3 regions of the Streptomyces sp. NBC_01077 genome follow, and region 3 is predicted to be linked to each of the others. Evidence: predicted binding sites of a transcription regulator. Region 3 holds the regulator's gene; each other region holds the start of a gene.
What was found. Region 3 encodes HrcA, which represses chaperone genes, less so after heat shock. Its sites were predicted from a motif close to TTNGCACTCNGNNNNNCNGAGTGCNAA; they were not measured.

Region 1 (2,261 bases), 1.8 Mb from region 3:
CCTCCTCGGAGATGACCGTGCCGCCGGTGAGGATGGCGATGTCGTTCAGCATGGCCTTACGACGGTCGCCGAAGCCCGGGGCCTTGACCGCGACGGACTTGAAGGTGCCGCGGATCTTGTTGACGACCAGGGTCGACAGGGCCTCGCCCTCGACGTCCTCGGCGATGATCAGCAGCGGCTTGCCCGACTGCATGACCTTCTCCAGGAGCGGGAGCAGGTCCTTCACCGAGGAGATCTTGGAGTTGACGATGAGGAGGTACGGGTCGTCGAGCGACGACTCCATGCGCTCCATGTCGGTGGCGAAGTACGCCGAGATGTAGCCCTTGTCGAAGCGCATACCCTCGGTGAGCTCCAGCTCCAGACCGAAGGTCTGGGACTCCTCGACGGTGATGACGCCTTCCTTGCCGACCTTGTCCATCGCCTCGGCGATGAGCTCGCCGATCTGGGTGTCGGCGGCGGAGATGGAGGCCGTCGAAGCGATCTGCTCCTTGGTCTCGACATCCTTCGCCTGCTCGAGCAGGGCGCCCGAGACGGCCTCGACGGCCTTCTCGATACCGCGCTTGAGGGCCATCGGGTTGGCACCGGCGGCCACGTTGCGCAGGCCCTCGCGGACGAGCGCCTGGGCGAGAACGGTGGCGGTGGTCGTACCGTCGCCGGCGACGTCGTCCGTCTTCTTGGCGACTTCCTTGACCAGCTCGGCGCCGATCTTCTCGTACGGGTCCTCGAGCTCGATCTCCTTGGCGATGGAGACACCATCGTTGGTGATCGTGGGGGCGCCCCACTTCTTCTCGAGGACGACGTTGCGACCCTTGGGGCCGAGGGTGACCTTGACGGCGTCAGCGAGCTGGTTCATGCCGCGCTCGAGACCGCGCCGGGCCTCCTCGTCGAACGCGATGATCTTGGCCATGTGAAGTGGTCCTCCCGGACATGGGGTGGATAACGCTCCAGGACCGCGCCGACGCCCGCGACGGACGGCCTCCGCAGCTCCGCGTGGTTCCTTGCCCCACCCGGCCGGCGGCCTCGTCTGCCCGATCCTCGTAGCACTCTCACCTTCCGAGTGCTAACGCCAATGATTAGCACTCGCCCTAGGAGAGTGCAAGCGACTCTCAGGTTTCGGGCCCTCTCCCGGCGCCCCTCCCGGGGGGTCCGGGGCGGGTCCGGGAACGCACGAGGGGCCCGCATCCCCTCAGGGATGCGGGCCCCTCGACGGCGCTGCGTCGGTGGCCGATCGCGCCGCGCTCAGACGGCGAGCTTGACCATGTCCGCCTGCGGACCCTTCTGGCCCTGCGAGATCTCGAACTCGACTCGCTGTCCCTCTTCGAGGCTGCGGTAGCCATCCATCTGGATCGCGCTGTAGTGGACGAAAACATCCGCACCACCGTCGACCGCGATGAAGCCGTAGCCCTTCTCCGCGTTGAACCACTTGACGGTGCCCTGAGCCATGCCTAACTCCCCTATTACTGGCCCTTGCGCGGGACCCGCACTTCGCGGACCCGGGTCAGACCCTCGCCGGAACGCGTCGACCGCGGCTGAATGTATCTGCCCAACTGCCCTCTGCAACAGGTCAATCGAGCGAGAATTCTGGGCGCCGTGGAAAGGCGAATTGGGGAGAATCCCTTGAATTACGGGGCAAGTCGGGCCCGGCAAAGCGTGCAGAAGGTACACAACGCACACGCACTTTGGCTGCTTCTTGTCGTGCGGGGACGCATTCTCATATGCGTCCGGCATGAGCAGCGGAGGGGACTTCCCCAACTCTACCGCGCTCAACCATACAGAATTGCCCCTTCCGCTTTATGGCGCGGAAGGGGCAATTCAAGAAAGACAGGACAAGCGGCGAGCCGAGCGGGGCTCGCCGGAGCGGCTCGGCAGAGCGGCTCGGCGGAGCAGGTCCGCAGTACGGCTCAGCAGCCGCCGGCGACGGCCGGGATGATCGAGACGCCGGCGCCGGCCGGGGTGGCCGTCTCCAGGCCCTGCTCGAAGCGCACGTCGTCGTCGTTCACGTAGACGTTGACGAAGCGGCGCAGCTTGCCCTGGTCGTCCAGGACGCGGGCGGAGATGCCGGTGTGGTTCTTCTCCAGGTCCGCGATGACCTCGGCGAGGGTCGTGCCCTCGGCCTGGACCTCGGACTGCCCGCCCGTGTAGGTGCGGAGGATGGTGGGGATGCGGACGTTCACGGCCATGTCTTCGAAACCTTTCAGTGGGCCAGGAAAGCGGGCCTCAGTGGGCCGGGGATGCGGACCGGCTCAGAGGGCCAGGCCGGC
Region 2 (2,261 bases), 2.2 Mb from region 3:
TACGGCGAGAGGTAGCCCTTGTCGAAGGCCATGCCCTCGGTGAACTCCAGCTCCAGGCCGAAGGTGTTGGACTCCTCGACGGTGATGACACCGTCCTTGCCGACCTTGTCCATCGCCTCGGCGATGAGCTCGCCGACCTGCTGGTCCTGCGCGGAGAGCGCGGCCACGGCGGCGATGTCGGACTTGTCCTCGATCGGGCGGGCGGTCGCGAGGAGCTCCTCGGACACGGCCTTGACCGCGGCGTCGATGCCCTTCTTCAGGGCGGCCGGGGAGGCGCCGGCGGCGACGTTGCGCAGACCCTCGCGGACCAGGGCCTGGGCGAGCACGGTGGCGGTGGTGGTGCCGTCACCCGCGACGTCGTTGGTCTTGGTCGCCACCTCCTTCACCAGCTGGGCGCCGAGGTTCTCGAACGGGTCCTCGATCTCGACCTCGCGGGCGATCGTGACACCGTCGTTGGTGATGGTGGGGGCGCCGAACTTCTTGTCGATGACGACGTTGCGGCCCTTGGGGCCGATCGTCACCTTCACCGTGTCGGCAAGCTTGTTGACGCCGCGCTCAAGGGCGCGACGGGCGTCCTCGTCGAACTTCAGGATCTTCGCCATGGGAGCGGTTCAGCCCTCTCGGAATCGGGGTGGAACGAACCGCGCCCCGGGGCGCCTGGAAGGGGCCTCGGGGCGCAGCTCTGAGCATCTGCTTGGTGCTCGGTACTTCGGTACTTCAGTACGTCGGTGAATTACTTCTCGACGATCGCGAGCACGTCGCGAGCCGAGAGGACGAGGTACTCCTCGCCGTTGTACTTCACCTCGGTGCCGCCGTACTTGCTGTACAGCACGATGTCGCCGGCCTTGACGTCGAGCGGCAGACGCTCGCCGTTCTCGAAGCGACCCGGGCCCACGGCCAGGACGACGCCCTCCTGGGGCTTCTCCTTGGCGGTGTCCGGAATGACCAGGCCAGAGGCGGTGGTCTGCTCGGCGTCGAGCGGCTGGACCACAATGCGGTCCTCGAGCGGCTTGATGGCAACCTTGGAGCTGGTGGTCGTCACGATCCGACCTCCCCCTTCGGAGATCTCGGGGTTAACTGTCTGAGGTGGCGACCAGGTGGATCCGTCGTCGCGGGTGCCGGACCTGCCCGTCGCTGTGTTGGCACTCTCCAGTGGGGAGTGCCAGAGCCGAGACTATGACCGCGGTTAGCACTCGGTCAAGCGGAGTGCCAATTCCGTGCCGTGTGGCGATTCGGTCTCGATACGGCGAGGGCGCGACGAACCCCTTCCGCCTCAGCCCCGGGGCCGCTCGGCCCGGACGTGTGCGCGGTCCGCGGCGTCCCGTTCCCTGACCTGTTCCACCGTCTTCCGGCCGAGGCGCTCGATCGGGTCCACCGCGGAGGCGCAGCCGGTCAGACCGAGCAGGAGGACGGCCGCCACGAGGGGCCGCACCCGGCGCGGGCTCATACGTAGTCCTCGAGCTTCGCGACCGCGTACCCCTTGGCCGTGATCACGTTCATCACCCGGCGGATCATGTCGGGCATGGTGCCCTTCCAGTCCTCCTTGCCCCGGAAGTGGGTGAGGACGATGTCGCCGGGGTGCAGGTCCCGGTCCCACTCGCGCCACTCCATGTGGTCGGGGAAGGCCTCGGACGCCCACAGCGGGACCGCCTTGACGCCGCAGGTCTTGGCGGCGCGCAGAGTGTCCTCGTTGTAGTTGCCGTACGGCGGGCGGAAGAGCGGAGGCCGCTTGCCGAACCGTTTCTCGATGACGTCCTGCATGCCGCAGATCTCGCGCTTCTGCCGGCTGTACGAGAGTCCGGGCAGGTAGCGGTGGTTGAGGGTGTGGTTGTGGAGGGAGATCCCCGCCTCCTGCGACTTCTGCATCCGGGAGAAGTAGCCGTAGTCGTCCTTGACGACGTAGTCGCTGAGGAAGGCGCTGAAGGGGATCCGCAGCTCCTTCATCATCCGCAGCAGCTCGGGGTCCTTCTCCGCGCCGTCGTCGATCGTCAGGAAGACGATCTTCTGCTTGGTCGGCACGGTGGTGAAGACGGGCGGAAGGCCTTCACCGTCCGTCTCGAAGCCCTTGCGGGTGGTGATCTTCGGCTTGACGGCGGGCGGGGCCGGGGCTTCGAGCGGGGGCTTGGCGAGGCCCCACTTCTTGGCGGCGAGCACACGGGCGGCGCGCTGCTTGCGGACCTTGTCGACGTACGCGTTGAGCGCGCCGGCCGCGCCCTGCCCCCGGGCCTGCTGCCCGGCGGCGGGGGCGGGCGCGCCGCGGT
Region 3 (2,261 bases):
GTCCACTCGCCGGAGACCACATGGCGGGGGGCCACCAGGACGTCCACCGCCTCCGTCGCCGCCGTCTCGTCGAGCCCGTGCCGTACGGCGTCCGCGCGGAGTGCCTCCCGGTCCCGCACCCGGCCCAGCAGCTCGTCCGAGCCCACCGCGCCGAAGACCTCGGCGCCGGCGAAGGCCGCCGTGCCGAAAACGTGGTCGAAATGGGGGTGGCTCAGTGCGATGTGCGTCACTCTGCGGTCGCCCGTGAGGCCCGCGATCTGCGTCCGCAGCTCGGCGCCCTCCGCGAGCGAGGAGCCCGTGTCGTACAGCAGCACCGCCCGTTCACCCAGTACCAGTCCGACCGTGGCGTCCCACCGGGGCAGCCGTCGCCGGCCCACCCCGTCCGCGAGCCGCTCCCATCCGTACGCTTCCCAATCCACGTCCATGCGGCGACGCTAACCGGTGGAGGCGTCGCCACCTTGCCAGGAGCGACGCCCGCCGCCGTACACTGGCCGGGGGATCGCTGGCACTCGGACGGGGTGAGTGCCAAAAGCGGAGCAACCGGAACGACGACGACAGCTGGAGGTGCGCACGATGCTCAGCGAACGCAGACTCGAGGTCCTGCGCGCCATCGTCCAGGACTACGTCGGGACGGAGGAGCCCGTCGGCTCCAAGGCGCTCACCGAGCGCCACAAGCTCGGCGTCTCGCCCGCCACCGTGCGCAACGACATGGCCGTGCTGGAGGAGGAGGGCTTCATCGCCCAGCCCCACACCAGCGCCGGCCGCATCCCGACCGACAAGGGCTACCGCCTCTTCGTCGACCGGCTCGCCGGCGTCAAGCCGTTGTCGACGCCCGAGCGCCGGGCCATCCACAACTTCCTCGACGGCGCGGTGGACCTGGACGACGTCGTCGGCCGTACGGTCCGGCTGCTCGCCCAGCTGACCCGCCAGGTCGCCGTCGTCCAGTACCCCTCGCTGACCCGATCGACCGTCCGGCACGTGGAGCTGCTCTCGCTGGCCCCCGCCCGCCTGATGCTGGTGCTCATCACGGACACCGGCCGCGTCGAGCAGCGACTCATCGACTGCCCCGCGCCCTTCGGTGAGACCTCGCTCGCCGATCTGCGGGCCCGGCTCAACAGCCGGGTCGTCGGCCGCCGGTTCGCCGACGTGCCGCAGCTGGTGCAGGACCTCCCCGAGTCCTTCGAGGAGGTCGAGGACCGCGCCACGGTCTCGACCGTGCTCGCGACCCTCCTCGAAAGCCTCGTCGAGGAGCACGAGGAGCGGCTGATGATCGGCGGTACCGCCAATCTCACCCGCTTCGGACACGACTTTCCCCTGATGATCAGGCCCGTCCTTGAAGCTCTGGAGGAACAGGTCGTGCTCCTCAAGCTGCTCGGCGAGGCCAAGGAATCGGGCATGACCGTACGCATCGGGCACGAGAACGCCCACGAGGGGCTGAGCTCCACGTCCGTCGTCTCGGTCGGCTACGGTTCGGGCGGCGAAGCAGTCGCCAAACTCGGCGTGGTCGGACCGACCCGCATGGACTACCCCGGAACGATGGGAGCGGTACGCGCAGTGGCACGTTACGTCGGACAGATCCTGGCGGAGTCGTAAGTGGCCACGGACTACTACGCCGTACTCGGCGTGCGCCGCGACGCGTCCCAGGACGAGATCAAGAAGGCCTTCCGGAGGCTCGCGCGCGAGCTGCACCCGGATGTGAATCCCGATCCGAAGACGCAGGAACGCTTCAAGGAGATCAACGCCGCCTACGAGGTCCTCTCGGACCCGCAGAAGAAGCAGGTCTACGACCTGGGTGGCGACCCGCTCTCGGCCTCCGGCGGAGGCGGCGCGGGCGGCTTCGGGGCCGGTGGCTTCGGCAACTTCTCCGACATCATGGACGCCTTCTTCGGCACGGCATCGCAGCGCGGCCCGCGCTCGCGGACCCGCCGCGGCCAGGACGCCATGATCCGTCTGGAGATCGACCTCAACGAGGCGGCCTTCGGCACCACCAAGGACATCCAGGTCGACACGGCGGTCGTCTGTACGACCTGCTCGGGCGAGGGTGCCGCACCCGGCACCTCCGCGCAGACCTGTGACATGTGCCGCGGCCGTGGCGAGGTCTCACAGGTCACCCGGTCCTTCCTGGGCCAGGTCATGACCTCCCGCCCCTGCCCGCAGTGCCAGGGCTTCGGCACCGTCGTCCCGACCCCGTGCCCCGAGTGCGCGGGCGACGGCCGGGTCCGCTCCCGCCGCACCCTCACCGTCAAGATCCCGGCCGGTGT

Region 1: groL (chaperonin GroEL) is a predicted target of HrcA. The motif match lies at 1,074-1,100, and genes of this name have one in related genera.
Region 2: groES (co-chaperone GroES) is a predicted target of HrcA. The motif match lies at 1,187-1,213, and genes of this name have one in related genera.

The regions. Positions count from the first base shown of each region.
Region 1 covers NZ_CP108669.1:5,401,977-5,404,237, reverse strand. The annotation lists gene groL (chaperonin GroEL) at 1-907, opposite strand, end outside; gene OG462_RS24475 (cold-shock protein) at 1,240-1,443, opposite strand; gene OG462_RS24470 (MoaD/ThiS family protein) at 1,902-2,180, opposite strand; gene thrC (threonine synthase) at 2,244-2,261, opposite strand, start outside.
Region 2 covers NZ_CP108669.1:5,827,162-5,829,422, reverse strand. The annotation lists gene groL (chaperonin GroEL) at 1-602, opposite strand, end outside; gene groES (co-chaperone GroES) at 734-1,042, opposite strand; gene OG462_RS26545 (hypothetical protein) at 1,274-1,447, opposite strand; gene OG462_RS26540 (polysaccharide deacetylase family protein) at 1,444-2,261, opposite strand, start outside.
Region 3 covers NZ_CP108669.1:3,578,336-3,580,596, reverse strand. The annotation lists gene OG462_RS16035 (MBL fold metallo-hydrolase) at 1-425, opposite strand, end outside; gene hrcA (heat-inducible transcriptional repressor HrcA) at 574-1,593, shown strand; gene dnaJ (molecular chaperone DnaJ) at 1,594-2,261, shown strand, end outside.